3 regions of the Agrobacterium sp. ES01 genome follow, and region 3 is predicted to be linked to each of the others. Evidence: riboswitches for the same ligand, from Rfam matches in the RefSeq annotation. Region 3 holds a riboswitch; each other region holds the start of a gene.
The links. Region 3 has a riboswitch for thiamine pyrophosphate ahead of thiD (bifunctional hydroxymethylpyrimidine kinase/phosphomethylpyrimidine kinase). Riboswitches for the same ligand answer to the same signal wherever they lie in the genome.
Positions count from the first base shown of each region.

Region 1: linked by a shared signal. The riboswitch ahead of thiB (thiamine ABC transporter substrate binding subunit) and the one ahead of thiD (bifunctional hydroxymethylpyrimidine kinase/phosphomethylpyrimidine kinase) in region 3 are both predicted to bind thiamine pyrophosphate.
Region 2: linked by a shared signal. The riboswitch ahead of thiC (phosphomethylpyrimidine synthase ThiC) and the one ahead of thiD (bifunctional hydroxymethylpyrimidine kinase/phosphomethylpyrimidine kinase) in region 3 are both predicted to bind thiamine pyrophosphate.

Region 1 is NZ_JBNQTH010000006.1:141,968-152,294, forward strand. Features, by position in the region: gene ACQQ2Q_RS17725 (ABC-F family ATP-binding cassette domain-containing protein) at 1-1,638, shown strand, start outside; TPP riboswitch at 1,705-1,820, shown strand; gene thiB (thiamine ABC transporter substrate binding subunit) at 1,865-2,887, shown strand; gene ACQQ2Q_RS17735 (thiamine/thiamine pyrophosphate ABC transporter permease ThiP) at 2,892-4,529, shown strand; gene ACQQ2Q_RS17740 (ATP-binding cassette domain-containing protein) at 4,522-5,241, shown strand; gene ACQQ2Q_RS17745 (M48 family metalloprotease) at 5,511-7,019, shown strand; gene ACQQ2Q_RS17750 (RNA polymerase factor sigma-32) at 7,037-7,894, opposite strand; gene lpxE (lipid A 1-phosphatase LpxE) at 8,146-8,889, opposite strand; gene leuB (3-isopropylmalate dehydrogenase) at 8,955-10,067, opposite strand; gene leuD (3-isopropylmalate dehydratase small subunit) at 10,240-10,327, opposite strand, start outside.
Region 2 is NZ_JBNQTH010000006.1:108,377-118,703, forward strand. Features, by position in the region: gene ACQQ2Q_RS17540 (thiazole synthase) at 1-328, opposite strand, end outside; gene thiS (sulfur carrier protein ThiS) at 331-528, opposite strand; gene thiO (glycine oxidase ThiO) at 525-1,508, opposite strand; gene thiC (phosphomethylpyrimidine synthase ThiC) at 1,582-3,399, opposite strand; TPP riboswitch at 3,492-3,613, opposite strand; gene ACQQ2Q_RS17560 (MBL fold metallo-hydrolase) at 3,653-4,657, opposite strand; gene ffh (signal recognition particle protein) at 4,981-6,537, shown strand; gene ACQQ2Q_RS17570 (chorismate mutase) at 6,550-6,858, shown strand; gene rpsP (30S ribosomal protein S16) at 6,906-7,289, shown strand; gene rimM (ribosome maturation factor RimM) at 7,416-7,991, shown strand; gene trmD (tRNA (guanosine(37)-N1)-methyltransferase TrmD) at 8,002-8,700, shown strand; gene rplS (50S ribosomal protein L19) at 8,957-9,499, shown strand; gene ACQQ2Q_RS17595 (transporter substrate-binding domain-containing protein) at 9,631-10,327, shown strand, end outside.
Region 3 is NZ_JBNQTH010000001.1:1,288,300-1,298,626, reverse strand. Features, by position in the region: gene ACQQ2Q_RS06375 (YifB family Mg chelatase-like AAA ATPase) at 43-1,575, shown strand; gene cysK (cysteine synthase A) at 1,635-2,603, opposite strand; gene ACQQ2Q_RS06365 (GNAT family N-acetyltransferase) at 2,748-3,647, opposite strand; gene dut (dUTP diphosphatase) at 3,644-4,111, opposite strand; gene ACQQ2Q_RS06355 (peptide chain release factor 3) at 4,207-5,790, shown strand; gene ACQQ2Q_RS06350 (HAD-IA family hydrolase) at 5,791-6,462, opposite strand; TPP riboswitch at 6,687-6,783, shown strand; gene thiD (bifunctional hydroxymethylpyrimidine kinase/phosphomethylpyrimidine kinase) at 6,898-7,704, shown strand; gene ACQQ2Q_RS06340 (GFA family protein) at 7,736-8,137, opposite strand; gene ACQQ2Q_RS06335 (pirin family protein) at 8,247-9,158, opposite strand; gene ACQQ2Q_RS06330 (class II glutamine amidotransferase) at 9,397-10,200, shown strand; gene coaBC (bifunctional phosphopantothenoylcysteine decarboxylase/phosphopantothenate--cysteine ligase CoaBC) at 10,247-10,327, opposite strand, start outside.

The DNA.
Region 1 (10,327 bases), on a different contig from region 3:
AGGCATCCGTCTTCGACGATCCGCTATCTGGAGCAGGCTCCGGATTTCGGCGGATATACCACCGTTCAGGCATATGCAGAATCGGGACTTGGCCCCGGAGACGATGCCTATCGGGTCACTTATCTGCTGGAACATCTGGGATTGACCGGCGAGGAAGATCCGACGCGATTGTCGGGTGGGGAGGCGCGGCGTGCAGCGCTTGCGCGCGTATTGGCGCCGGAACCCGATATTCTTCTCCTGGATGAGCCGACCAACCATCTGGACCTTCCGACAATCGAGTGGCTGGAAGCCGAGCTTGCTTCTTCGCGCAGTGCCCTCGTGCTGATCTCGCATGACCGTCGTTTTCTCGAGAAAGTCTCCAATGCCACCGTCTGGCTCGACCGGGGTCTTTCGCGTCGTCTCGACCGTGGCTTCGGTTTCTTCGAGGAATGGCGCGACAAGGTGCTGGAGGAAGAAGAGATCGAGCAGCACAAGCTTGGCAAGGCCATCGAACGCGAAGAGCACTGGCTACGCTATGGTGTAACGGCGCGGCGCAAGCGCAATATGCGTCGCCTTGGCAACCTGCAGCAGTTGCGCTCCGATTATCGCGGTCATAAGGGTCCTCAGGGCACAATCCAGGCCAATATCACCGAGGGCAAGGATAGCGGCAAGCTGGTAATCGAGGCGGAGCGAATTACCAAGGCCTATGGCGAGCGTACCATTGTGTCGCCGTTTTCGCTGCGCGTGCATCGTGGTGACTGTATCGGTTTTGTGGGTCCAAATGGTGCCGGCAAGACGACGCTGTTGAAAATGCTGACCGGTGAACTCGCTCCGGACGAGGGGACGGTCAAGCTCGGTACCAATCTGGATATCGCCACGCTTGATCAGAAACGTGAGGATCTGAACCTCAATGACACGCTTGCCCACTATCTGACCGATGGTCGCGGCGATAACCTGCTGGTCAATGGCGAGCAGAAACATGTGACCGGCTACATGAAAGACTTCCTCTTTCAGCCGGAGCAGGCGAGAACGCCGATCAAGAACCTGTCTGGTGGCGAGCGCGCCCGGCTGATGCTGGCACGGATCATGGCCCGGCCATCTAACCTTCTGATCCTCGACGAACCGACCAACGATCTCGACATCGAGACGTTGGACCTGCTGCAGGAGATCGTGGCCGGCTATAGCGGTACCGTCATTCTCGTCAGCCATGATCGTGACTTTCTCGATCGAACCGTGACCTCCACCATTGCGCCGGCCAATCCAGAAGACCCCGACGGACGCTGGATCGAATATGCCGGTGGGTATTCCGACATGATGGCGCAGCGCAAGGGCGCCGAGGACGAGCGCCGCAAGATTGAGAAGGCCGAAAAGACAAAGGCGAGCGGATCTCAGAGTTCGTCGGTTTCCGGCCAGAAGAACAAGGTCAAGCTGTCCTTCAAGCAGAAGTTCGCGCTTGAGAACCTGCCGAAGGAAATGAAAAAGGCCGAACAGGAAATTGCCGCCTGCGAGGCCAAGATGGCTGATCCGAACCTCTTCACCAAGGATCCGGCGACTTTCAACAAGCTCGCCGCCGAGATGGAAAAACTGCGGGCGGATGTGGCGCGCTGGGAAGAGGAATGGCTGGAGCTTGAAATGCTGCGCGAGGAACTCGAGGGCTGACACTCAACCTTGCGAATTGATATTCGCGCCGGCTTGCAAGGCCGGTGCCTGCACGCTATGTCTTTATTCGCTCTAACGGGGTGCCTTTTGTTGCATGCAATAGATGGCTGAGAGGCGTTTAACGCCAACCCGCGGAACCTGATCCGGTTAACACCGGCGGAGGGATTAGAAGCGTCGTGCAAAGCCGCGCCCTATCCCGATTTTGTTCAAACAGAGGAGGGGCGATATGCCAATCTTTCCACATTCGACCATTCGCAGCGCAGTGGCTGCTGCTGTAGCATTTGCAACCTTTCCGGCGCCCTCTGCATTTGCGCAGGACAAGACCCTGACGGTCTACACCTATGAGAGTTTCATTTCCGAATGGGGTCCAGGGCCGAAGGTCAAGGACGCGTTTGAGGCGACCTGCGACTGCACTGTGAAATTCGTCGGTGTGGCCGATGGTGTGGCGCTTTTGAACCGGCTGAAACTCGAGGGCAAGGGCAGTGATGCCGATATCGTTCTGGGTCTCGATACCAACCTTGTCAGCGAGGCCAAGCAGACCGGGCTTTTCGAAGCCCATGATATCGATACATCGGTTGTGCATGTGCCCGGGGGCTTCAGCGATGATGTCTTCATACCCTACGACTACGGGCATTTTGCCGTCGTCTACGATAGCGAAGCTATCAAAACGCCGCCCGCCAGCATGAAGGAGCTGATTGAGGGCGATCCGAACCAGAAGATTGCCATCGAGGATCCGCGCACATCCACACCGGGTCTGGGGCTTCTGCTCTGGATCAAGTCGATCTATGGCGATGAGGCACCGGCCGCCTGGGAAAAGCTGAAGGGTCGTGTCCTGACGGTCACGCCCGGCTGGTCTGAAGCCTATGGCCTTTTCACAAAGGGTGAAGCGCCGATGGTGTTTTCATACACGACGTCTCCGGCCTACCACATGATTGCAGAAAACACAGATCGCTATAAGGCCGCGGAGTTTTCGGAAGGACACTATATCCAGATCGAAGTGGCCGGAATGATGAAGACTGCCCATGACAAGGATCTCGCGCGCGAATTCCTCTCCTTCATGATGAGTTCCGGCTTTCAGGATACGATCCCGACCAATAACTGGATGATGCCGGCGGCCGCGACTTCCGAGCCGCTGCCGGATGCCTTCAAGACGCTCGTTCATCCAAAGACGACGTTTCTGATGGATCCCGATGAGGTCGAGACGAACCGCAAGGCCTGGATCGACGAGTGGTTGAAGGCGATGAACTGAGCCTATGCTGAGCCGTCGCGAAAAGATGAATCGAATTGTCGGCGGGGCCATTGGCCTCGCCGCGATCTTTTCGTTTATCGGTATCGCTGTCGGCTCTCTTCTCGGGTTGAAGTCGCAGGATGGGGTTGCGGATTTCTTCAGCGACCCGGTTCTGCTTCCCGCGCTTGGCTTCACGCTCTGGCAATCCCTGCTTTCCACCTTTCTCTCGCTGGCTTTCGGCATCCCGGTGGCGATGGCTTTCGCCCGTCGTCGACAGTTCCCGGGTAGGCAGTGGTTGGTGCGCCTGATGGCGGTTCCCATGGGGCTGCCGGTTTTGATCGGCGCGTTGGGCCTTCTCGGTATCTGGGGCCGAACCGGGTTGATTAATGATGTACTTGGCCTGATCGGATTTGGTCAGCCCTTCAGCATCTATGGTCTGAGTGGAATTTTGCTCGCTCATGTCTTCTTCAATATGCCGCTCGCCGTCCGGCTGCTGCTTGTCGGACTTGAGCGGGTTCCGGGAGAATACTGGCTGATGGCGGGCGAGCTTGGCATGAAGCGGCATGCCGTTTTCCGTTTTATTGAATGGCCGGCTATCAGGCGTGTGTTGCCCGGTGCGGCTGGCCTCATCTTCATGCTGTGTGCAACCAGCTTTACGCTGGTGCTGATGCTGGGCGGCGGACCGGCGGCCACGACGATCGAGGTCGCCATCTATCAGTCCCTTCGCTTCGATTCCGACCCCGGACGCGCGGTGTCGCTTGCCTTTCTGCAGATCCTTCTCACGGCATCCATCCTGGGCGTCATGGCTCTGTTTCCAGCACCTGCTGACTTCAACGCAGATAGCGGTAGGATCAAGTGCCGATTCGATGGTGCCGGCATTGGCGCGCGGTTCTATGACGGCCTTTTCATTGCTGTTGCCGGGCTCTATCTCTGCCTTCCGCTTCTCTCCATCGTGGTGTCGGGCCTTCGCGCGGATCTAGGCCGGCTTTTGAGCGAGCGGGCAGTCATCAATGCGACACTGACCAGTCTTGCCGTTTCCATCTGCGCCGGCCTCATGTCTGTTCTGCTCTCCGTGTTCCTGATCCGGGCCATGTTGGCTCTTCGCACACGACGCGTTTCGATGACCGCGCGCAGTTTCTCCGGCCTGCTGTCGTCTACATCCTCGCTTGTATTGCTGGTTCCAACCGTCGTTCTGGCAACCGGCTGGTTCATGGTTTTAAGGGCATTCGGTGATGTTGCCCGCTATGCCCCGGTGATTGTGGTGGGTATCAATGCTTTGATGGCGCTACCCTTTGCCATGCGGGTGTTGTTGCCGGCGTTCGAAAGCCATGCCCAAGGAACGGGACGCTTGGCGGCAAGTCTCGGAATCAGCGGTTGGGCGCGGATGCGGCGGATCGATTTCCCCATTCTCTGGCGTCCTTTGGCCATGGCGCTTTCCTTTGCGATGGCTTTGTCGCTCGGCGACCTTGGTGCTGTGGCATTGTTCGGCTCGGAAAACCTGACGACGCTTCCATGGCTGGTTTATAGCCGTCTCGGCAGTTACCGAACCGCAGATGCCGATGGTCTCGCTTTGCTGCTGGGTTTGGTTTGCCTGGCGCTGACCATTGCGGGCACGGCAGGTTCGCATTCGAACAATCGCAGAGAGGCTGTGCTTCGTGGCTGACATCAAGGGAAACGGCATTGGTCTCAAGGATATCGGACTGCAGCTTGGACAGCATTCGTTTGCATTCGACTGCGAGGCACCGGGAGGTTGTGTGACGGTTATTGCGGGACCATCGGGCTCCGGCAAGTCGACACTCTTGAACCTTGTCGCCGGCTTCGAGCAGCCCGATCAGGGGCAGGTATTGATTGCAGGTGTAGATGTCACGCGGATTCATCCGTCCGATCGACCGGTCTCGCTGGTGTTTCAGGACAACAATCTTTTCGGCCATCTGGATCTCTTCACCAATGTCGGGCTTGGCATCGATCCTTCGTTGCGGCTTCGTGCATCAGATAAGGTTGCAGTCTCCTCTGCTCTCGAGCGGGTGGGGCTTGGCGGTTTCGAGAAACGTCGTCCACCGACACTGTCGGGTGGTGAGCGGCAGCGTGCGGCATTTGCCCGGGCGCTGGTGCGTCGCAAGCCTGTGTTGCTGTTGGATGAGCCCTTTGCCGCGCTCGATCCAGGTCTCAGATCGGACATGGCAGAGTTGTTGCTCGATCTGCATAGAGAGACTGGCAATACCGTTCTGATCGTCAGCCATGACCCGAAGGAAGTGGCCAATATTGGCGACCATGTTCTCTTTGTCGATGAGGGAAAGGTCGCGCTTAGTGCCTCTATTGACGAATTTATGGCGCATGACATTCTACCGGTCGTGAAGCGATTCCTCGGACACTGATCTGGCTGGCGTTTGCTACGCCTTATTTTGGACGTTAGCGAGTGGCATTGGCAGCTCGGGAGCGGGCGCTCAGTCTGCATTTTTGTGTTTTCTTATCCACGTCACTATATTAAATCCGATGCGGCTTTATTCTTCTCCGAAAGTTTATACTAAAAGAGGCGCGAATCCGGTTGGGTTACTGCGTGTGCTGATCCGCGGCAAGACGGACAAATAGGGCGCAACAGTGTTTGATATCGCGAATTCAAGGTGAACCGGAAAAGATGCGGGCCATGAAGGGACATAGCGGTTACGCCGCACAGACCGTATTTGGGAACGGTCGGGTCTTGGGACGCTGTGCGGCTCTGGGCGTCTTGCTTCTTGCGTCCAGTTGCCAGTCTATTTTCGATCAATCCTATCAGTCGAGCATCGGCCCGTCGTCGTCTCCGCAAATCGTGGAAGAGGTGCAAAAGGGTGACCCGCGGGCGCAGATGGGTGCACGCGAACATCCGCGCATCGTGGCAAGCTATGGCGGTGAGTATCACGATGAGAAAACCGAAAGGCTGGTTGCCCGCATTGCCGGTGCTTTGACAGCGGTCTCGGAAAACCCGGCGCAGTCCTATCGCATCACGATCCTCAACTCGCCGGCGATCAACGCCTTTGCGCTGCCCGGCGGTTATCTCTATGTGACGCGCGGTCTTCTGGCGCTTGCAAACGATGCGTCTGAGGTGGCAGCAGTCCTTTCCCACGAAATGGCGCATGTAACCGCCAATCACGGTATTGAGCGGCAGCGCCGCGAAGAGGCCGAGGTGATTGCAAGCCGTGTTGTGGCTGAAGTTCTGTCCAGTGACCTGGCAGGCAAGCAGGCATTGGCTCGCGGCAAATTGCGTCTTGCGGCCTTCTCCAGACAGCAGGAGCTGCAGGCCGATCTGATTGGTGTGAGAACGCTGGGCGAGGCGGGATATGATCCGTATGCCGCAGCGCGTTTCCTGGATTCCATGGCAAATTACAGCCATTTCACATCCGTTGATCCCGATACCGACCAGAGCCTCGACTTCTTGTCCAGCCACCCCAATGCCCCGCAGCGCGTGGAACTCGCGCGGCGGCATGCGCGTGCTTTTGGTGCTGAGGGGACCTATGGGGAGACCGGGCGCGACTATTATCTCGCCGGTATAGACGGATTGCTCTATGGCGACAGTCCGCAGGAAGGATATGTCCGCGGTCAGACCTTCCTGCATGGCAAGCTGGGTATTCGCTTCGAGGTTCCGGATGGTTTTCAGATCGACAACAAGGTCGAGGCTGTACTGGCAACGGGTGCTGGCGAGGTTGCAATCCGGTTTGACGGGGTCGCAGACAGCGAGCGCCGTAGCCTTACCAATTATATCTCCAGCGGTTGGGTCACCGGACTTATTCCGGATTCGATCCGGTCAATTCGCGTCAATGGACTGGAGGCAGCTCAGGCGCGGGCGTCCGCTGAACGCTGGGATTTCGATGTGACCGTGATCCGGATCGGATCGCAAATCTTCCGTTTCCTGACGGCCGTGCCAAAAGGTAGCCCATTGCTTGAGCCAACGGCCAACAAGTTGCGGGAGAGCTTCCGGCGCATCACGTCCAGCGAGGCTGCGTCTCTTAAGCCATTGCGCATCAGGATCGTCACGGTGAGGTCTGGCGACACACTTGCGTCGCTGTCCGGCAGAATGATGGGCACCGAGCGCAAGCTTGAGCTTTTCCGGCTGATCAACGCGATGAGTGCGGGCGATGTGCCGCAACCCGGTAGTCGCGTGAAGATCATTACAGACTGATCGCAGTTTGCGAATCGTTATGCTTCGATCCGCTCCGGGGTCTTGGCCAATAAAGCGGCTTTGAGTTTTTCCATTGCGCGCGTTTCGATCTGCCTCACTCTTTCCTTCGAGATGCCGAATTCAGCACCCAGTTCTTCCAGCGTTGCACCGTCTTCAGACAGGCGGCGCAGGCGGATGATACGGCATTCGCGCTCGTTGAGTTCGTGCAACGCCGATTGCAGCCAGTCGTGCCAGCGCTCACCGTCTATGACCTGCGTGACCAGTTCATCCGGCAGAATGTCGTCGCTGGCGAGCATATCCAGACGTTCGGTCTTCTGATCATCGTTCGATACGGGTGCCTGAAGCGATGTGTCATTGGCGGATAACCGCGCATCCATCACTTGCACATCGGAGAGGCTGACACCGAGAGCGACCGCGATTTCCTGATGAATGGCCTGATCTGTCAGCCGTTTGTCGCCCTGTGCGAGTTTTGCGCGCAAGCGGCGCAAGTTGAAGAACAGGGCTTTTTGCGAAGAGCTGGTGCCACCGCGCACGATTGACCAGTTTCGCAGGATATAGTCCTGCATGGAGGCGCGAATCCACCAACCGGCATAGGTTGAAAATCGCACTTCGCGCTCGGGTTCAAAGCGGGCCGCTGCTTCCAGAAGACCGATATAGCCCTCCTGGATGAGGTCGCTCAAGGGAAGGCCGAAGCCGCGGAATTTGGAAGCCATGGCAATGACAAGGCGCATGTGGGCATGGGCGATCTTATCGCGCGCGGCGCTGTCTTGGCTGTTCTTCCATCGAAGCGCCAACTGCCGTTCTTCTTCTCTTTCAAGATAAGGTGCGCTTTGAGCAGCCCTGAACAGCTGTTTTTCAGCGGAAAGCAATTTCATGCGGGCCTCCATCGTCAATGTTAGCCTTGGGCACCACTTTGCCGGTGTCGCAAGTATGGGCAGTTCGCCTTGTATGTCTTCCAGCAGTCTTTCTGGAATTACGCGGGAACGAGGAGTGTGGATCAGTCCCACGAGAAAATATCGTATCGCCAATCTACGCGGTCGATTGTGCGCAACGAAATCTATGACGATTGAACCGCCGCACCATCACCGAATTGTTCAAGCGTTTGTTTTGTTCCCGGGACGGGAATTTATTGTTTGTGGAAGAGTTCTCGACGGATGACCGGTATGCCGTTTTTGTCCAGCCTGAAGGCAAGCTGATAACGGGAAAAGATGACTGCGGTCGCAAATGTGAACCACCCGCCCCATGCGAGACCGGCAATGACGTCGCTTGGATAATGGGCGCCTACGATCACCCTTGTCATGCCAAGCCAGACGGCCAGCACGAAGAACAGAATGCGATATCGCGGCACGCAGAGCGCAAGGATCATGAAAATAGCGCCGACCGTGGTGGAATGCCCGGAAGGGAAGCTTTCAAACCGGCTACTGCCGTGGAACGGCGAAAAGCCGTAAATGCCCCAATCATCGAAATTCTTGGGGCGGGCTCTGCCGATAGCGCGCTTGAGGATATTGGCGGACAGACCGGAAAGTGCCACGCTTAAGAATACAAACGCGGCCAGATGGGCGGAGGCCAGATAGTGGACGCGCTTGTGGATGCTGGCCTTGTTTTTGGCCGCCAGCATGAAAATGGCAAACAGGATGGCGGAGGAGATGAGGCTCCAGCCAGATTTTCCAAAATCGGTTAGAAAACCACCCATGCTGTTTACAAAGGCGAGAATCTGCCCGGAACCAGCGACTGCTGCGCCATCGAAAACCAGATTGGCGATGAGAACGAGGTTGACGATGATGAAGAGACATTGCTTCCAGTAAAGCGACGGAAAAGGCTCGCTGTTGCGGTCCCTGCGTCGTTCAAGCCATGTCTTCAGATGTTTCATCATCTCTCTCTTTGTGATGCTTCGGTCCGCGTCTCTTTCAACGCGGACCGTAACGGCGAGTGGTATCAGGCAGACAGCGCCTTGAATTCCTCAAGGATCGCATCGCCCATCTCTTGTGTGCCGACCTGCTTGCAGCCTTCTGCCATGATGTCGCCGGTGCGGATGCCCTTTTCAAGGACATTGGCGATGGCCTTTTCGAGGTTGTTGGCCTCGTCGATCATGTTGAAAGAATAGCGCAGGCACATGGCAAAGGACGCGATCATTGCGATCGGGTTGGCAATGCCCTGGCCGGCAATGTCCGGTGCCGAGCCATGGACGGGCTCATACATGGCCTTGCGCTGGCCAGTCTTGCCATCCGGTGCGCCGAGCGATGCCGAGGGCAGCATGCCAAGCGAACCGGTAAGCATGGCGGCAACGTCGGACAGCATGTCACCGAACAGGTTGTCGGTCACGATCACGTCAAATTGCTTGGGAGCGCGCACAAGCTGCATGCCACCGGCGTCTGCCAGCATGTGCTCAAGCTTGACGTCGGCAAAGCGGGCCTTGTGGGTTTCCGTCACGACCTGGTTCCACAGAACGCCGGATTTCATGACATTGCGTTTTTCCATCGAGCAGACAGTGTTTTTGCGCGTGCGGGCCAGTTCGAACGCAACGGCGGAGATGCGCTCGATTTCGTAGGTGTCGTAAACCTGGGTGTCGATGGCGCGCTTCTGGCCGTTGCCGAGATCGGTAATTGTCTTCGGTTCGCCGAAGTAGACGCCGCCCGTCAATTCACGGACAATCAGGATGTCCAGGCCTTCGACGAGTTCCGGCTTCAGTGACGAGGCTGCCGCCAGTGCCGGGTAGCAGATGGCCGGGCGCAAATTGGCAAACAGTTCCAGGTCCTTGCGCAGGCGCAGCAGGCCGGCTTCGGGGCGAACGTCGTAGGGAACGCTATCCCATTTGGGGCCGCCGACAGCACCAAACAGAACGGCATCGGCCGCCAGTGCCTTTTCCATGTCCGCGTCCGAGATCGCTGCACCATGGGCGTCATAGGCGGATCCGCCAACCAGACCTTCATCGGTCTTGAAACCGGCAGACATGTTGTCGTTCATATAGGTCACGAACTTGCGGACCTCGGCCATGGTTTCCTGGCCGATGCCGTCGCCAGGCAGAAGGAAAAGCGTGCGCACTGTCATTTAGAAATCCCTCACAATCAAGAAGTTGCCGCGTTGTATCGGGCCGAACCGGGCATTTCAAGCGCGAGAGCAATCAGAACGGTACGCATTGAAGTCGTCTGGTTGCCCCGCTTGAAAACAAAAATGGGCCGGTCTGAGCCGGCCCATTTCGAACACTTCTGCCAAACTTGCATCAGGCCCAGGGATGGGCGCTTGCATTCTTCTGTTCGAAGGTTGCGATGCTCGACGATTTTTCCAGGGTCAGGCCAATGTCATCAAGG
Region 2 (10,327 bases), on a different contig from region 3:
CAGGTTGCAGCGTATCCTGATGGCCGATCACCTCAAGCTTGACCCAGTTTGTGCCAAAGACCTCACGGGCCATCCTTGCTGTCAGTATGGCCTCGGAAACGGAGTGGCAGCCGGCCGTATTGGGCAGAACCCGAACCCCGAGTGCCCGGATCAGATCGAAGAACTCGCCACCCGACTTGCCGCCTGCTGTTTCCCGGCGAAGCGAGACGGTGACAATTTCAGTTCCGGAGCATCTGACGGCCTGCTCAAGGACTGTTGGCGACGGATAGCGCGCCGTGCCAAGCAGAAGACGCGATTGAAGCGCGACATCGTATAGGATCAGCGTCATCGTCAGCCTCCCTGCTTGGGGCTCAGGATTTCGATCCGGTCGCCCTCGTCGAGGCGATGGACGGCGCGATCCTCACGATGAACGAGGTTGCCATTGACGGCGGTCGCCAGCCAATCACCCTCGTAGTCGAGGGCTGTCATGAGATCGAGAAGCGTTACAGCTTCGATTGTAACGGGTTCGCCATTTACGATCAGTGTCATGCTGTCAGCCTTTCTTTTCTGCGCGTCGGGTGCGAAAGTCGGTCTGCAGCTGCGACCGCGAGTGCTGGAGAAAGCAGGAAACCGTGGCGGTAAAGCCCGGCAAGGGCAAAGCCGTCCGGCGTCTCTTCAATGCGTGGAATGTTATCGGCAAAGGCGGGTCGAATGCCGGTGCCGGTCTCAATGATGCGAGCCTCTCCAAAAGAGGGATGAAGCGCGTAAGCCGCGTTCAAAAGCTCCATCATTGAACGCGCGGTTATCGGGCCATCGTCGGCAGCTTCGATCATGGTGGCGCCCAGCATGAAGCGATGTTTCTCGCGGGGCACCAGATAGACCGGGTGGCGCGGATAAAGGAGGCGCACCGGGCGCGATAACGTGATGTCTGGTGTGTCGAGATAGAGCATCTCGCCGCGCACACCGCGCAGGCTGTTGGCGGGGCCAATGGCGGCTGGTCCGGTGCAGTCAACGATGGTGTCGAAACAGCCGGTGTCCTTTGCTTTTGCACCCAAATGAAAGGTGACGCCGCTTGCTTGCAAAGACCGATGGAGACCGGCCAGGGCTGCTCGTGGATCAAGATGCGCTTCCTCGGGGAAAAAGAGAGCTTTGGAAAAGCGGCCGGCCAAGCAGGGTTCCAGCGCCGCGATCTCCTCTGCGTCCAGCCAGCGAAAGCCGCGCGTACGGCCGGCAAATCGCTTCAGTTCTTCTCTATCGCGGGGTGGAGCGACGACGAGAGTTCCATTCTTCTTCACCGAGCCTGGAAGTGCCGCCTCCCACCAGTCGGCTGCCGAAAGGCCAAGTTCAAGAATGCACTCTTCCGCCGCCTCACGCTCGCAATACGGAGCCAACATGCCGCCCGCATAATGCGACGCGCCATGGCCTATGACAGAGCGGGTTTCACTGACCTCAACCTTGATGCCGCGACGCGTGAGTTCGAAGGCAGCCGTGAGGCCTGCAACGCCTGCGCCTTTGATCAGAACAGCCATGGACGCGACTCCGTGACTGAAGCCTGCTCTGGGTGATGAGCCGGCTTGCCCGATTGTCGATCGTGAAAGCGGCTCATTGCTTTCCCCCTTCGACCGGCATGTAGAGATCGCCGCCCGCACGGTATTTCTCGGCCATGGCGGCCATTCCTTCTTTCTGGGCCTCGGCGCGGATGTCGTGGGAGATGCGCATGGAACAGAATTTGGGGCCGCACATGGAGCAGAATTGCGCTGTCTTGTGCGCCTCTTTTGGCAGGGTCTCGTCATGCAGCGCACGAGCCGTTTCCGGGTCGAGCGAGAGGTTGAACTGATCTTCCCAGCGAAACTCGAAGCGGGCGCGGGACAGCGCATCGTCGCGGGCCTGTGCTGTCGGATGGCCCTTGGCGAGGTCTGCGGCGTGGGCCGCGATCTTGTAGGTAATGACGCCGGTCTTCACGTCGTTGCGGTCTGGCAGGCCCAGATGTTCCTTCGGCGTGACGTAGCAGAGCATGGCCGTGCCAAACCAGCCGATCATGGCGGCGCCGATGCCGGAGGTAATGTGGTCGTAACCGGGGGCAATGTCGGTGGTCAGTGGCCCCAGGGTGTAAAAGGGGGCCTCGCCGCAAACAGCGAGCTGCTTGTCCATATTGGCCTTGATTTTGTGCATTGGCACATGGCCTGGGCCCTCGATCATCACCTGGCAGTCCTTTGCCCATGCGATCCGGGTAAGCTCGCCCAGCGTCTCCAATTCGGCAAACTGGGCGGCATCATTGGCATCGGCAATCGAACCGGGGCGTAAGCCATCGCCGAGTGAGAAAGACACGTCGTAGGCGCGGCAGATGTCGCAGATCTCCTCGAAATGCTCGTAGAGAAAACTCTCCTTGTGGTGATGCAAACACCACTTGGCCATGATCGAGCCGCCGCGACTGACGATACCTGTGACCCGGTCGACGGTCAGATGGATATAGGAGAGCCTGACACCGGCGTGGATGGTGAAATAGTCGACGCCCTGCTCGGCCTGCTCGATCAGCGTATCGCGATAGACTTCCCAGGTGAGGTCCTCGGCAATTCCATTCACCTTTTCCAGTGCCTGATAGAGCGGCACGGTGCCGATCGGTACGGGTGAATTGCGGATGATCCATTCGCGGATATTGTGGATGTTGCGGCCTGTGGAGAGATCCATCACCGTATCGGCACCCCAGCGGGTGGCCCAAACCATTTTGTCCACCTCCTCTGCCATGGAGGAGGTGACTGCGGAGTTGCCAATATTGGCGTTGATCTTGACCAGGAAGTTGCGGCCGATGATCATCGGCTCGGCTTCGGGATGGTTGATGTTGGCTGGGATAATCGCCCGCCCCCGGGCGATCTCCTCGCGCACGAAGTCCGGCGTTATGACATCCGGGATCGCCGCGCCGAAGTCTTCTCCATCGCGTGTTCGCATTTCCTTCACGGCCTTGCGGCCAAGATTCTCGCGGATCGCCACGAATTCCATCTCTGGCGTGATAATGCCGGCGCGGGCATAGGCAAGCTGGGTGACAGCCTGCCCGGCGAGCGCTTTTCGGGGTGTCGGCAAGGCAGGAAATTGCGGGGTCAGTTTCTCACCCGAGACAAATCCGTTGTCTTCGGGTTTCACCGAGCGACCGTCATAGGCTTGCGTATCGGCGCGCGCTGATATCCACGCCTCTCGCAGGCGGGGCAAGCCCTGTTCAATGTTTATGGTGTTGCCAGGGTCTGTGTAGGGACCAGAAGAATCATAGACTGTGACCGGTGGTTCGCCAGCGGTCGGGTGGACGCTGATCTGGCGCATGGGAACGCGGATATCGGTATGGACCTCGCCTGTGACATGGATTTTTGTCGATGCCGGCAGCGGACCAGTGGTGACTTCGGGTGTTGGAATTTTCGAGGCAATGTTCATCGTGAGGCTCCAAGTATTCGGTTTGGAGACCCAGTCATGTCAGCCGGAATGATGAAAAGACGCCACAAGCCCCAAAATATTCGGGCCTTGATTGCACAGCGCTCGCACCGTCCCTACGCCAGTATGAACTGGATCAGGTTCAACGGGTCACCGCGCTGTTTATGCAAACCTAGCGGAATCTCAGCCCCTTGTCGGGACACCCCTGGTGAATGGCTTCAAGGTTCTTCCGCGAATGACGATTTGTCAATGCCGTTTAGGGCATGGGCACGTCGAACACCTCGCCGGCATGAAGCGGGCGGAAGCGGGATGCCGCTATGTCCCTTTCTGCTAAGGCCTGGCTCAGCGCGGTGACGGGCGCGTCTATGGCCTCGTCGGTCAGCTGGAATGTGCCGAAGTGGTGACCTGCCACATGGGCTGCATTGCAAAGCGCCATACCGTCCACGGCTTCTTGCGGACTTTGATGCTGACCCTTCATGAACCAGCGCGGTTCATAGGCGCCAATCGGTAAATTGGCGAGACGGAAACCACCGTGTTTTTCCCGGGCTGCTCGATAGTTTATGCCGTCGTGAAAACCGGTATCACCGACATGATAGATTTTGCCGAATGGCGTTGAAATCACGAATGCGGCCCAGAGTGCCATACGTCTGTCGGTCACCCCGCGGGCTGACCAGTGATGGCAAGGTTCTGCATCAATCGTTACGCCGTCCCAATAGGATAGCTGCTCTCCCCAATCCATGGTCGAGACCTTGGCGTCGGGAATGGATTTGTGGATGACCGTGTCATTGCCAAGCGGCGTGATGATGTGGGCACCGTGCTCGGCATAGAGGCGTTTCAACGTCGAGATGTCGAGATGGTCATAGTGATTATGTGTCACGAGCACCACGTCGATATCCGGAAGATCATTGAAGGCGATCCCCGGCTTGGCCACCCTTTTCGGCCCGGCAAAACTCAAGGGGCTTGCGCGATCAGACCAGAGGGGATCTGTCAGAATGTTGAGGCCTGCGACCTGAATGAGCAGAGAGGCATGGCCGATCATCGTGACGCGAAGCCCATCGCCCGTGATGCGCTGTGTCGGTTTTGTCGGTGCAAAGGGGCTGGGGGCCGACTTTGGCCATTTCGCCCGTTCACCTTTGAACTTCCACTTTAACAGATCGCGCAGGCCTGCCGGTTTGATGCCGCCAGGGTTGAAAAAGCGAACGCCGTCGAAATGCTTGGAGGGCGGACCATCATAATAGGGGTTGGGCAGCTTCTTTGGCATTCTTCCCTCCTCGCAACGAAACCGTGTCCAGTGTTACCTAAGCTTCATAACGTCAATTGAAAGACGCTGACCTTAAAGCAAAAGGCCCCGCAGTCTTGACTTTATGATGGATTTCCTGTTTATCGCGCCGAAATCAGCGACAAGAGCAGACTCTTGAGCCGCCGACCGGGACCCCTAACAGGTATAAACAGATCCCGGAGGTCAACACCCGACAGCGCGATGCGCCCTCGGGTGCTTTTTGGCTTTGCGTCTTGTTTTTGCCGCCGAAAGAACCAACGTTGCGGGCGAAGCTATAGCCAACTCGAAACGACAAGGAAGAGCCGATGTTTGAAAACCTCCAGGACCGCCTTGGATCCATTCTAAATGGACTGACGGGCCGTGGCGCACTGTCGGAGGCGGATGTTTCCGCTGCCCTGCGCGAGGTGCGTCGTGCGCTTCTCGAAGCCGACGTCGCGCTGGAAGTGGTGCGCGAATTCACCGAGAAGGTGCGCGAAAAAGCCGTTGGCGCCGCCGTTGTGAAGTCGATCAAGCCTGGCCAGATGGTCGTGAAGATCGTTCACGATGAGCTGGTAGACATGCTGGGTGCCGAAGGCGTCACCATTGATCTTCATGCAGCAGCACCGGTCGTCTTGATGATGGTCGGTCTGCAGGGCTCGGGTAAGACAACAACCACCGGCAAGATTGCCAAGCGGCTGACGGATCGGGACCGCAAGAAAGTTCTGATGGCTTCGCTCGATACGCGCCGTCCGGCCGCGCAGGAGCAGCTTCGCCAGATTGGCGAACAGATCAAGATCGATGTCTTGCCGATCATTGCCGGCCAGTCGCCGACAGATATCGCGGCACGCGCGGTTCAGGCGGCAAAGCTTGGCGGCCACGATGTCGTGATCCTCGATACGGCTGGTCGTACGCATATCGACGAACCCTTGATGGTCGAGATGTCCGACATCAAGAAGAAGTCCAATCCGCATGAAATCCTGCTGGTCGCGGATGCGCTGACCGGTCAGGATGCTGTCAATCTGGCTCGCAATTTCGATGAGCGCGTTGGCATTACCGGCCTTGTTCTGACCCGTATGGACGGTGACGGTCGTGGCGGTGCGGCACTTTCGATGCGTGCGGTAACCGGCAAACCGATCAAGCTGATCGGTGTTGGTGAAAAGATGACGGAACTCGAGGAGTTTCATCCTCGCCGTATCGCCGACCGCATTCTCGGTATGGGCGACATCGTTTCGCTGGTCGAGCGAGCATCGGAAACGATCGATGCCGAAAAAGCCAAGGTCATGGCCGAGAAAATGGCCAAGGGCAAGTTCGACCTGAACGACCTCGCCGATCAGCTCAAGCAGATGCAGAACATGGGCGGCATGGGGGGCATCATGGGCATGATGCCTGGTATGGCCGGCATGAAGGACAAGATGGCTGCCGCTGGCATGGACGACAAGATGTTCGCCCGTCAGTTGGCGATCATCTCTTCCATGACAAAGGCCGAGCGCGCCAACCCCGATCTGCTCAAGCACAGCCGCAAGAAGCGTATAGCTGCGGGCTCCGGCACTGACGCTGCTGCCATCAACAAGCTGCTCAAGATGCACCGCCAGATGGCCGATATGATGAAAGCCATGGGCGGCAAAGGCAAAGGCGGCGGCATGATGAAGCAGATGATGGGCGGTCTTGCCGGCAAGATGGGCCTCGGCGGAATGGGCGGTGGAATGCCGGACCTTTCCAAGATGGATCCCAAGCAGATGGAACAACTGGCCAAGCAGGCCGATGCCATGGGTCTTGGTAAAGGCGGTGGCCTGCCAGGCATGGGTGGCGGAGGATTGCCTGGCCTTGGCGGTCCGAAACTGCCAGGTCTTGGTGGCCTTCCCGGATTGCCCAAGAAGAAGTGATGAGGAACCAGCATGATTGATCCCGCCATCAAGGAGCAGCTCGCCGGTTACCGCCAGTCGATCGACAATATCGACGCAGCGCTTGTCCATATGCTGGCTGAACGCTTTCGCTGCACCAAGGCAGTGGGTGTTTTGAAAGCACAACATGAATTGCCGCCGGCAGATCCGGCGCGCGAAGAATACCAGATCACCCGGCTGCGCGAACTCGCTCACGATGCCCAGCTTGATCCGGATTTTGCGGAGAAGTTCCTGAATTTCATTATCAAGGAAGTGATCCGTCACCATGAAGCCATTGCTGCCGAGCACGGCAGCGCAACCTAAATGCCGTTTGAAACAAACGGTCCAAGAAAGCCTGAAGGAGTAAACACATGGCCCTGAAAATTCGTCTTGCACGCGGCGGTTCCAAGAAGCGTCCTTATTACCAGATCGTTGTTGCCGACGCTCGCAGCCCACGCGACGGTCGTTTCCTGGAGAAGGTCGGTTCCTGGAACCCGATGCTGGCCAAGGACAACGAAAAGCGCGTTGAACTGAACGCCGAGCGCATCCAGGAATGGGTTGCCAAGGGCGCCCAGCCGACAGACCGCGTTCTGCGCTTCATGGCTGAAGCTGGCCTCGCGAGCCGCGACGCTCGCGTCAACCCTGAAAAGGCAAAGCCTGGCAAGAAGGCTGTCGAGCGCACCAAGGAAAAGGAAATGAAGGCCGCTGAAGCTGCAGAAGCCGCGGCTGCTGCAAGCGAAGCTGCTGCCGAGTAATTTTCTGCCGATATGCATGATTTTACGGCCGGCATGCTCTCATGCCGGCCGTTTTCCGTTTCCCTTCGCTGGTGACATTCACTAAAAGAGACCACATGAAATGAACTCGAAACAGATCTGCGGCTGATGGCAAAACTCGAAAATCCTGTTCTCATGGCGACCATCGGATCCGCACAGGGCCTGAGAGGCGAAGTGCGGGTGAAATCCTTTGCTGCCGACCCGACGGCACTTGGCGATTACGGCAATCTTCACGCCAAGGACGGTCGCGTCTTCGAGATTCTGGAAATTCGCGAAGCCAAGACGGTCGTGGTTGTCCGCTTTCGTGGCGTCAACGATCGCAATGCCGCGGAAGCCTTGAACGGGCTTGAGCTTTATATTGAACGCGACGCCCTGCCGGATGACGAGTTGGACGAAGACGAGTTCTACTATGCCGATCTTGAGGGGTTGCAGGTGTTCGACGCGGAAGGTGCTCATTATGGCGCCGTGAGCGGAGTCTATGATTTTGGCGCCGGTGACCTGCTCGAATTGAAAGGGCCGGGCAAGCGCCCCGTGCTTATTCCCTTCTCCGAGGCTGCGGTGATCGAAGTCGATATGGACGGCGGACGTATTATCGTTGATCCCATCGCTGCGGGACTGAAGGATGATGGCGATATATTGCCGCTCGGCCGCAGCGGAAAGCCACCCTCTGACAAGCGCGGATGAGCCGCAAATTATGACCTTCAAAGCAACGGTGCTTACCCTTTATCCGGATATGTTTCCCGGGCATCTCGGCCATTCCCTTGCCGGCAAGGCATTGGCGCGCGAGGACTGGTCGCTGGATACGGTTCAGATCCGGGATTTTGCCACCGGCAAGCATCGCAATGTTGACGACACACCGGCCGGTGGCGGAGCCGGCATGGTGCTAAAACCCGATGTTCTGGCTGCTGCAATCGATTCGACCGGGACCGATACGAGACCGCGGCTTCTGATGAGCCCACGCGGCAGACCGCTCACGCAAAAGCGTGTGCGCGAGATTGCCGCTGGCGAAGGTGTCGTGATCGTCTGTGGCCGGTTTGAAGGTGTCGACCAGCGCGTGATCGAGGCGCGCAACCTCGAGGAAGTCTCGATCGGCGATTACATCTTGTCCGGTGGAGAGCCTGCGGCTTTGACACTGCTGGACGCTGTCGTGCGCATTCTGCCGGGCGTCATGGGAAATGATCAGTCGGGTGTCAGCGAAAGCTTTGAAGGCGGTCTTCTGGAGTATCCGCAGTATACCCGTCCGGCGGAATTCGAAGGTCTTCCCATTCCCCCTGTTCTGATGTCCGGAAATCATGGCGCCATCGATAAATGGCGTCACGAAGAAGCCCTCAAACTGACGCGTGAGCGGCGCCCCGACATTCTCGACGACCAAGGATCTGACGGCTCAAACTGACCTCTCGCGGTCCATTTGTCGCCTTTGTTGGTTTTTCTTACCGCCAAGGGATGAGATCGCCTCCAAAATAGCGGTTTTGGGGGTGACAAACAGATGGCGGTGGTGTAATGCCCCACGCGGAAATGGGCTTAGTCCCGTCTACCAGCAAACAAAGAGCACGCGCACCGCTCCTGCCTATCAAGGCTAAGTCCGGAGGAAATCCGATGGACCATTGTTGAGCGCTCTGGCTGTTTCAGAAGAATCGAAGGTTAGACATATGAACATCATTCAACAGTTGGAAGCCGAACAGGCCGCCAAGATCGAAGAAAAGCGCAAGCTTCCTGAATTCTCCGCAGGCGACACCGTTCGTGTCAACGTCCGCGTGACAGAAGGTACACGTACTCGTGTGCAGGCCTATGAAGGCGTTTGCATTGCACGTTCGGGTGGCGGCATCAACCAGAGCTTCACCGTTCGCAAGATTTCCTATGGCGAAGGCGTAGAGCGCGTATTCCCGGTTTATTCTCCGCTGGTTGAAGGCGTTGAAATCGTTCGTCGTGGTAAGGTTCGTCGCGCCAAGCTGTACTACCTGCGCGATCGTCGCGGCAAGTCTGCTCGTATTATCGAAGACACCGGTACCCGCGCCCGCAAGCTGAACGATGAAGAGCGCGCAGCTGTCGTTGCCGAAAAGGCCCGTATCGAAGCTGAAAAGGTTGCAGCCGCCCAGGCACTTGCAGCTGAAAAGGCTGCAGCAGAAGCCGCAGAAGCAAAGGCAGCAGCGGATGCCGCTGCAGCAGCCGAGGCTGAAGGTTCTGCGGAATAAGAATTTCCTTTATCGGGATATCGATCAAGGCGACCTTCGGGTCGCCTTTTTCATTTGGGCTTGCTCGCCTTGCTTGCAACTCTTCCTCAAATTGTGACACTCTGGCCAAGCCACATTTTCAGGAGTTTCCCATGCCGTCCAGACGCGCGCTTCTTGCCGGGCTCACAGCCCTTATTCTCGCACCTGCTGCTGTCCATGCTGCCGACCTGCCGGATCTCGGCGGAAAATCAGTCGTGGTGGTTACCGAGAATGCCTATCCTCCACTGCAGTTCGTCGACCCCAAATCCGGTGCCGCGATTGGCTGGGAATATGACGCCATGGCGGAAATTGCCAAGCGATTGAATTTCAAGGTCGAGTATCAGAACACGTCATGGGACGCGATGATCCAGGCAGTGTCTGATGGGCAGTATGATATCGGCATGACCGGCATCACCATCACCGATGAGCGCAAGGCAAAAGTTGATTTCTCAGAACCCTATATGCGGTCTGAGCAGTTCATGCTGGTGCGTGGCGATGAGGATCGATTTACCGATGCTGCAGGCTTTGGCGGCAACAAGGAACTTCTGATCGGCGCGCAGCCGGGAACCACACCCTTCTACACAGCCGTCTACAGCGTTCTGGATGGCGATGAGGCCAATCCGCGCATCAAGTTGTTTGAAACCTTCGGCGCTACAGTACAGGCCCTGAAGGCTGGCGATGTCGATATGGTTCTGACCGATGGCACTGCCGGCAAGGGCTATGTCGATTCCTCAGACGGCGGGCTGAAACTGGTCGGTGGGCCTTTGGGTTCGGAAGACTTCGGCTTCATCTTCCCCAAGGGCTCCGCGC
Region 3 (10,327 bases):
AGATGTATTTCGTGGTCCTCTCCGGGTGGATTGGGGCAGGCAATGGTTGCACGTGTCAGTACAGTTGCATTTCAGGGAGTCGATGGCGTTCCGGTCGATGTTCAGGTCATGGTGGCGCCTGGAAAGGTCGGCATGCAGATCGTCGGACTGCCCGACAAGGCAGTGGCGGAGAGCCGAGAACGGGTACAGGCGGCACTCCACGCCTCTGGCCTTTCACTGCCGGCAAAGCGCGTAACGGTCAATCTCGCGCCAGCGGATTTGCCCAAAGAGGGTTCTCATTTCGACTTGCCGATTGCACTTGGTCTTATGGCGGCACTCGGTGCCATTCCAGCGGACGCCCTGCAGGATTATGTCGTGATCGGGGAGTTGAATCTGGACGGCACCATTGCTCTGGTCGCCGGTGCACTTCCTGCGGCAGTCGCCGCCAACGCCATGGGCAAGGGACTGATCTGCCCTGCCGATAGCGGGTCGGAAGCTGCTTGGGCCGGCGCCGATATCGACATCTTGGCACCCAGAAGCCTGATTGCGCTCGCCAATCATTTTCGTGGCACACAGGTGCTGAGCAGGCCCGAGCCGGTCGTACGCGCTTTGCCAAAAAACGTGCCGGATCTGGCAGATATAAAGGGGCAGGAAAGTGCCAAACGTGCGCTTGAGGTCGCGGCCGCAGGAGGCCACAACCTCTTGATGGTCGGCCCACCAGGGTCCGGAAAATCCATGCTCGCGGCACGCCTGCCTTCAATTTTGCCGCCACTGTCCGCGGCAGAACTGCTGGAAGTCTCGATGATCCACTCGATCGCAGGTCAGTTGTCAGGCGGCAAGCTATCGGACACCCGGCCTTTCCGGACGCCTCATCATTCGGCGACCATGGCAGCGCTGGTTGGAGGCGGTTTACGGGCCAAACCAGGCGAGGCATCGATTGCCCATCACGGCATTCTCTTTCTCGACGAACTCCCGGAATTCTCGCCCCAGGTGCTGGATGCCCTGCGCCAGCCGCTGGAAACGGGAGACTGTATCATCGCCCGGGCCAACCACAGGGTCACTTATCCCGCGCGCTTCCAGCTCGTGGCTGCCATGAATCCATGTCGTTGCGGTATGGCTGGCGAGCCGGGTCACAGCTGTGCGCGCGGTCCGCGCTGCGCCTCTGACTATCAGGCCCGTATTTCCGGCCCGCTCATGGACCGCATCGATATCCGTATTGATGTCCCATCCGTGTCTGCAACGGACCTTATAAGGCCGCGACCGGCTGAGGCCAGCGCAGAGATCGCAAGGCGTGTAGCCACTGCGCGGGAAAGGCAGAGAATACGCTTCGAAGAGGCCGGCATGCCCGACATCTACCTCAATGCAAGGGCTTCCACTTCCCTCATCGAAAAACTGGCAGAACCTGATCCCGGCGGCCTGCAATTACTGAGAGATGCAGCCGAGAAATTCCGGTTTTCCGCAAGGGGTTACCATCGGGTATTGAAGGTTGCCAGAACGCTTGCCGATCTCGATGGGTCGGACAAGTTGGGCCGCATCCACTTGGCCGAAGCGATATCCTACCGTATTCCGGCCGAACGGCAGATGGCCGCTGCGTGACGTCGCGCGCAGCGGCCAGTTGATAGATTTCGTCAATCATTCAATTGGGGCGAGCGGCCTCATTCACCAAGGCCGTCGAACAGTGACGTCGACAGGTAGCGTTCGGCAAAGGATGGAATGATAACCACAATTGTCTTGCCGGCGTTCTCCTCGCGGCTACCGATCTTGACCGCGGCCTCCAGGGCTGCACCTGACGAAATGCCGACAGGTACACCTTCCAGACGTGCAACCAGACGGGCATTGGCAAAGGCTTCGTCGTTGCTCACGGTGACAACTTCGTCGTAGATCGATGTGTCGAGGATCTTGGGTGCAAAGCCGGCGCCGATACCCTGGATCTTGTGTGGACCGGGATTGCCGCCTGAGAGAACCGGACTGTCTGCAGGCTCAACTGCGATAACTTTGATGGAAGGCTTTCTCTCCTTCAGTACCTGGCCGGTGCCGGTAATCGTGCCGCCGGTGCCAATACCCGCCACCAGAATGTCGATCGCGCCGTCGGTATCGTTCCAGATCTCTTCGGCAGTAGTCTTCCGGTGGATTTCCGGATTGGCGGCATTTTCGAACTGCTGAGGAATGAGGGCATTCGGCGCGGATGCAGCAAGTTCTTCTGCCTTGGCAATCGCGCCTTTCATACCCTTCGGACCCTCGGTCAGAACCAGCTCTGCCCCAAGAAGCGCCAGCATCTTGCGGCGCTCGATCGACATGGTTTCGGGCATGGTCAGGATCAGCTTGTAGCCTTTGGCGGCAGCGGCAAAGGCAAGCGCGATGCCGGTATTCCCGGATGTCGGTTCGATCAGAGTGGTCTTGCCAGGTGTGATTTTTCCTTGAGCTTCCAGCGACTCGATCATGGCGACACCGATACGGTCCTTCACGGACGCAATCGGGTTGAAGAATTCCAGCTTGGCCAGCAGATTGGCTTTAACGCCCTTAGCCTTGGCGAATTTGTCGAGCCGCACAATCGGCGTATCGCCGATAGTTTCCGTGATCGAGGCATAGACGCGTCCGCGTCCCGGTTTCTTTGCATCGGCCATTGTGGTGCTCCCTTTGAATATTGTCGTTGCTTAAAAGATAGGATCAACAGGCACAAATCGCCAGCATGCAATCACTAAGTCCTCAACTGGCGAGGAAAAAAACGCATGTCCTGACGACGCAAGGCAGATCTTTATTCCGCTGACTCAAAAATCGGCCATAGGTGTAAGGCGGAACGCCCTCTTTGGTCGATGTTCAATTGGGCCGCGCATCATCAAAACGAGATCGTCATCGTCTTGACGTATGTCGACGTTTTCAACGCCGATCTTGTCGGGAGGAAAGCCGATACGGATGCACTTTTCGTCCCAACTCAGTGATTGCGCAATATCGGCCAGCGATGGGATGCAGGGTCCGATAATATCAAGAAGTTCAGTCTCGCCATCGGTTGTCTTGCGCCATCCGATGATAACCCCACTTCTTTCCATCAAGGTCAAGTGAACGCCGGTGATGAGATGACAGTTCAGGAAAAACATGCGCGAATGGCAGCACACTGAAAAGCGCGAAGAAACCGGAATGCGCTGGTCCAGATGGCGGCTCAACAGATCAACATCGTCTGGTATCGCGAGATCGAGCATTCGTGTCTGCTCACGAGAACCATCGCCAGGGACCGAAGCTTTGAAGATGTGTTGGGGCAGCACTTCGAATTCGTAGGGCGTATAGAGTGTTGGTTTGTCCGTCAGCAGGACCAAGCTCTCAAAGCCTGCCTCCTCACATCGCTCAAACATTCGCTGAATCAGGCTCCGGAAAAGGCCTCTTCCCCTGTATTCAGGTAGCACCGCGCCACTTTGCCAACCGCCACAGCGTCTGACCTGCCCGTCAATCATCATTGGCAGTGAAAACGCGCTGAGATTGGCGACAACTCTGCCATATTCATCGAACCAGGCGCATGCAATGCTGCTGCGGTCATGGCCGCCATAAAGATCGATCGGGTTGATCTCGACCTCGAAGACGTCACGAAGCAACTGTTTGACCGACTGCCAGCCAGCGGCATCAGCGAAATAGTCTTCTCGGTAAACGAGTCCGGGTCGAGCTGGGGGTAACGTCATGCCGTTCCCGTCGATCCGAAGCCGCCATGTCCGCGTGTCGTTTCACTTGCAGACGATGTCTCGGCAACACGTGCTTGCACCACCGGCGCGATCACCATCTGCGCAATTCGCATGCCGCGATTGATCACGAAGGGATCATGGCCCAGATTGATGAGCAGCACCTTCACCTCTCCGCGATAGTCGCTGTCTATGGTGCCCGGAGTATTGAGGCAGGTTATACCGTTCTTGTAGGCGAGGCCGGACCGCGGACGGATCTGGGCTTCAAATCCATGTGGCACCTCAAACACAAAGCCCGTTGGAATAAGCGCGCGCTGACCGGGGTCGAGAACGACAGCATCGTCTTCACTGACAGCTGCACGCAGGTCCATGCCAGCGGCGCCCGCCGTCTCATAGGCTGGCAATTCCATGCCGTCACCGTGGGGGAGGCGAACGAGATTGAGCAAGGGTCCGAGAACGTCGCGCATGGCATTTTCCTTCCTGGCGGGAGTTGCGTGTCTCCAATTGCATATTCGCCCTCAAGTCGCTAGATAACCGCCCAACGAATAAGGATTTTCAGCTCATGGCCGAAACACTTGCCGAGGCGGTCTCTCGTCGCCGAACCTTTGCGATCATCGCGCACCCGGATGCGGGTAAGACAACGCTCACCGAAAAGCTGTTGCTGTTCGGTGGTGCGATCCAGCTCGCCGGCGAAGTTAAGGCAAAGAAAGACCGGATTCAGACCCGTTCGGACTGGATGAAGATCGAGCGCGAGCGCGGCATTTCGGTTGTCACCTCCGTGATGACCTTCGAATACGGCGGCAATGTCTTCAACATTCTTGACACACCCGGCCATGAAGATTTCGCAGACGATACCTATCGCACCCTGACCGCTGTCGATGCAGCGGTCATGGTGATCGATGCTGCAAAGGGTATCGAGTCTCGCACGCTGAAGCTCTTTGAAGTGTGCCGGATGCGCGATATTCCGATCATCACCTTCGTCAACAAGATGGACCGTGAAAGCCGCGATCCGTTTGAAATTCTGGACGAAGTGGAAGAAAAGCTGGCGCTGGATACCGCTCCGGTCACCTGGCCTGTTGGCCGCTCGAAGTCGTTTTGCGGTTCCTATCATCTGACCAACAACACCTATCGCGGCCCAGACTCACAGGTCCAGGCAACACCGGTCAACGGACCTCAAACTGTCGCGGTAAATTTGCCACAGAACGAGCGCGAGAGCTTTATCGAGGAGCTGGAACTCGCCCGTGAAGCCTGCCGTCCGTTCGACCGGCAGTCTTTCCTCGAAGGGCATATGACGCCGGTCTTCTTCGGTTCGGCGCTTCGCAATTATGGTGTGCGCGACCTCATCAACGCGCTTGGCGCACTTGCCCCGCCCCCGCGCGACCAGGTGGCGGATATTCGTACCGTCCATGCAAGCGAAGACAAGATGACGGCCTTCGTCTTCAAGATACAGGCCAATATGGACCCGAACCACCGCGACCGTATTGCCTTTGCACGTGTCTGTTCTGGCAAGCTGGAGCGCGGCATGAAGGCAAAGCTTGCCCGTACCGGCAAGCAGCTTGGCCTGACCGCGCCGCAGTTCTTCTTCGCGTCCCAGCGTCAGCTTGCCGACACGGCCTATGCCGGCGATGTCGTTGGCATTCCGAACCACGGAACACTGCGTATCGGCGACACACTGACAGAGGGCGAAGCGCTCGTCTTTCAGGGCGTGCCCAATTTTGCCCCGGAGATCCTGCGTCGCGTTCGCCTGGAGGATGCCATGAAGGCCAAAAAGCTCAAGGAAGCCTTGCAGCAGATGGCGGAAGAGGGCGTGGTTCAGTTGTTTCAGCCGGAGGACGGTTCACCCGCCATCGTCGGGGTTGTTGGAGCGCTGCAGCTTGACGTCTTGAAGGAGCGCCTTCAAGGGGAATATGGCCTGCCGGTCTCGTTCGAGATGGCGCGTTTCTCTGTCTGCCGATGGATTTCAGCCGATCAGAACGCCGATCTGGAAAAGTTCATCACCGCACGTCGCGGCGATATCTGCCGGGACCTAGATGGCGATCCAGTCTTCATGGCGCAGGATACGTTCTCGCTTCGCTATGAATCCGAACGCCATCCTGCGATCAAGATGGTCGAGATCAAGGAATATCACGTCGCAAAGGCGGCGTGATTACCGCCTGACCAATCGCAGTCGGCCATCCTCGTCTGTCGTAGCCGAGATTTCGCGATAGTCGACGATCGATGGCTCGCCAAGGGTGTGCTCGTGCTGATGCGTCGAGGTGATGACCATCACATCCGCGCCCGCTGCCTTGCCCGCCTGAACGCCGGCCGGCACATCTTCAAACACAAGGCAGCGGCTGGGGTCGAAGCCGAGCCGGGACGCGCCCAGGCGGTACCCGCTCGGATCTGGCTTGCCCACCGTTACATCCTCTGCGGTCACGCTGCCTGACGGTAGTGTCAGTCCGACCGCGCCCAGACGGGCCTTTGCCAGATTGACGGGTGACGATGTCACGATGGTCCACCGCGACGGCGGCAGCGACGATAGGAACGCTGCGGCACCTTCGATCGTGACCACGCCCTCGACATCCTCGATTTCCCCGCGTTCGACGTCAGCTGCCTCTGCCAACGGATCCACTCCCGGCAGGGCAAGTCCGCGGATTGTGTCGATGCCGCGCTTGCCGTGCATGGTCGGCAGAAAAGCTTCCACATCCAGACCATGCTTTTCTGCCCAACGGCTCCACACACGCTCGGCGGCCAGAATCGAGTTAATCAAGGTTCCGTCTAGATCAAACAGAAAGGCGTCGTAACCGGTTGCAAAGACGTCATTGGTGTTCTGAGGCATTGAGGGACTTTCAGATGGAAGCGGTCTGCGCGGATGTGGCAGGGTGGGGAACGGATTCGGTAGGCAAGGTAATCTCTCGAGGCGGGCTGTCCAACAGGCCCGCCGGAAATATTTCAGGAGGCAAAGTTGGAGCGCCAGCATCAGGGCCGAAGGCTGTTTGCTACATCCCAGCGCGCCTCAGCTTCGCGCGTGACACAGCGTAGGCTTTGTCGTTAAACTGAGGTCTGGAGAGACAGGGGCGTTCGTTGCAAGACGGGCTGAGAGGTACCCTTGGAACCTGAACCAGATAATGCTGGCGGAGGGAGTCGCTCGGGATCGTCCGATTGGATCGCTTTCTGATCAAGATCTCCCGCGTCTTCGCCCGGTTGAAAGGGACGAGATGAAGTACAGCGCAAATTCGAGATCATGTTTCACCGGTGGTGGGGGGATGAACGCATGATCCGAAACGTCCTTTCCATTGCAGGATCTGATCCATCCGGCGGGGCGGGCATCCAGGCAGACCTGAAGGCCTTTTCCGCTTTGGGCGCCTACGGAATGGCAGCGCTCACCGCATTGACCGCGCAAAACACGCAAGGGGTGTCTGCGGTTTATCCGCTGCCGCATGCCTTTGTTGCCGAGCAGATCCGCATGATCTTTGCCGATATTCGCGTGGATGCCATTAAGATCGGCATGATCGCCAATGCAGATATTGCGAAGGCTGTGGCGGAGGCATTGCAGCGCCATCGATCTGTCCCGGTCGTCCTCGATCCGGTCATGATCGCCAAGGGTGGCGCACCGCTTCTCAAACCGGATGCCGTCGCAGTCTTGAAAAGCGCACTCCTGCCACTTGCAACCTGCCTCACACCAAATCTGCCAGAGGCTGCCGTTCTGCTCGGTTTAGCGGAAGCTGCGACTAGAGAGCAGATGGAAGGTCAAGCGCGCCAGATATTGACGCTTGGACCAAAGGCAGTTCTGTTGAAAGGCGGACATTTGGAAGGCAAGGACAGTCCGGACGTTCTGGTGACGAGCGACATAACCCACTGGTTCGAAGCAAACCGCATCGATACGCCCAACACCCATGGAACCGGTTGTTCTCTATCCAGTGCTATTTCAGCCGAACTTGCAAAGGGTGTGGACGTCCTCACTGCCATTTCCACTGCCAAGATCTGGCTGACGGGGGCTGTTCTGGCTGCCGGTCAGTTGGCGGTTGGAGCAGGTCACGGCCCGGTCCATCACTTTCACGAGCTGTGGCGCCAAAGCTGACCTCCAAGGGCAGGCAGTCCGTTGCCTCGCGTCAATCTTCCTGATCTTCGGGAAGGTCACTGATGTCAGGCAACCAGGTTGCTGCGGACCGGCACCACATCTGTTCGCGAGGAAACAGTTGTGAGCGTTGGTTGATGCTTCCCCAGCGAATTCCGCGCTCACCGGTTTCATCTTCGCCTGTGGTAAAGAGCGGCGATCCGCATTCGGGGCAGAAAAACTGCTTTCGCACATTCCCGTTGTCGCCATGCTTTATATAGAGCTTTGGTGCCGAACCGGTCAGGCGAACGGTATTTGAGGCGGTGATAACCGTGACGCGGAACGGCGACCCGGTCAGCCTTTGGCAGTCTGTGCAATGGCAGATATAGACTTCGGCCGGATCGATCTCTGCCTCATAGGTCACCTTGCCGCAATGGCACTGCCCGTCAATCCGCATTGTCCGCTCCCTCGTTGGTTCAAGACAACATCGCAATCCGGGCAAAGGTCTGCCACCTGAAAATGCCGAATTTTTCATCCCGCACTTTCGAGTGGTTCAGGTCGCGCCGTTAGTGATCGGCCTTGATGAATGTTCCGTTTTGCAGTTCCTGCATCGCCAGCATCAATTCTTCACGTGTGTTCATCACGATCGGGCCATGCCAGGCGACCGGTTCTTTGATCGGTTTACCCGACACCAGCAGGAAGCGGATGCCTTGGTCACCTGCCTGAACCGTAATTTCATCGCCCGTGTCGAAGACGACCAGTGTACGATTGCCGGAGAGGTCGCGGATATTGAGTTCTTCGCCCTCGAACTCCTTCTCCACCCGCACGCCGAACGGCTTCGAGGCATCCCGAAAAGTGCCGGAACCCGCAAAGATATAAGCAAATGCCGAGCGGTAGGTATCAACTGGAAACGTCTTGCGCTTGCCCGGCGGCACCGAGATATCGAGATACACAGGCTCGGCAGCGATACCGTCCACGGGTCCGGATTTACCCCAGAAGCTGCCGGAGACCACCCGCACTGCCGTGCCATCGTCGTCGACGACGACCGGAATGTCTGCGGCCTTGATGTCCTGATAGCGCGGTGCCGTCATCTTCAGTGAAGACGGCAGGTTGGCCCATAGCTGGAAGCCATGCATCTTGCCGGCGAAATCGCCCTTCGGCATTTCCTGGTGCATGATGCCGCTACCGGCTGTCATCCACTGAATGTCTCCGGCACCGAGCATGCCTTGATTGCCAAGACTGTCGCCATGCTCAACGGTGCCTGCCAAGACATAGGTAATCGTTTCGATACCCCGATGCGGGTGCCAGGGAAAGCCGCGAATATAATCCTGCGGATTGTCGTTGCGAAAATCATCCATCATCAAGAAGGGGTCAGTCATCGACGGATCGCCGAAGCCAAAGACCCGATTCAGTTTGACACCGGCGCCTTCCATGGTGGGCTGGGCTTGGCTTTCGTGTTTGACAGGTCGAATGGACATCCGTGGCTCCTTTCGAGCAAAAACTGAGTTGCAGTCAATATAGTCGAAACAGCCGTGACGCGAAGAGGGTGGGCCAGAACGCACTGTTCACCTTTTTGCTGCCGTATCTCCGTTCGATTTGGCGAGACCGGCAAAATTCTTTCAATGAAAAATGGGCGGATTAAGATAATCTTAGCCAAGAATGCCAACACTGTCTGGACCGCCGCATGCGGATGCGGCTGGCCGGAGAACAAAAGACATGTGCCGTTGGGCAGCCTATCGCGGAGCGCCTCTCTATCTTGAAGAGCTTGTCAGCTCGCCTGCTCATTCCCTGATTGAACAATCCCATTGTGCCACGAAGGCCATGACCTCGACCAATGCGGATGGTTTCGGCATCGCCTGGTATGGTGATCGTCCTGAACCGGGCCGTTTTCGCGATGTGCTGCCGGCATGGTCTGACTGCAATCTGAAAAGTCTTGCCGGGCAAATCCGGTCACCGCTCTTTCTTGCCCATGTGCGGGCTGCAACCCATGGTTCGACACGCCGTGACAATTGTCATCCCTTCGTGCACGACTCCTGGTCTTTCATGCACAATGGTCAGATCGACCATTTTGACAAACTGCGTCGCTCCATGGAAGCCATGCTCGACGATGATTTGTTTAATGCGCGCTGTGGTTCGACTGATTCCGAACTTCTGTTTCTGTTGGCTCTCCAGCTGGGCATGCGCGAACAACCCTTGCAGGCCATGGCCAATGCAATTGGTTTTGTCGAACAGCTGAGCAATGAGATCTTGGGCTCAGCGCGCGTGCGCTTCACGGCCGCCTTCTCAGATGGAAAGGCCTTGTATGGGGTCCGCTACGCGAGCGATGCCAACGCGCCGACGCTGTTCGCCGCACCCATGGGCGGCGGCTACTGCCTTGTGTCAGAGCCGCTGAACGACGAGAAAGACACCTGGGTCGAAATTCCGGAATGCAGCGCTGTGGTCGTCACCGACAACGGGCTTGACGCTGCGGAGTTCAAGCCGGCGGTGGCGCAGTCGCACGCAGTTGAGGCTGCGGAATAAGCGACCGATACACATGAATGCATTCGGTGTCTTGGATACTGCTTTGCTAGGACTTTGCCTTCAGCCTGTCCGCGATCTCCTGAGCAAGCTTGGCGGCGACCTCGTCCTTTGATAAATCGGGCCATTC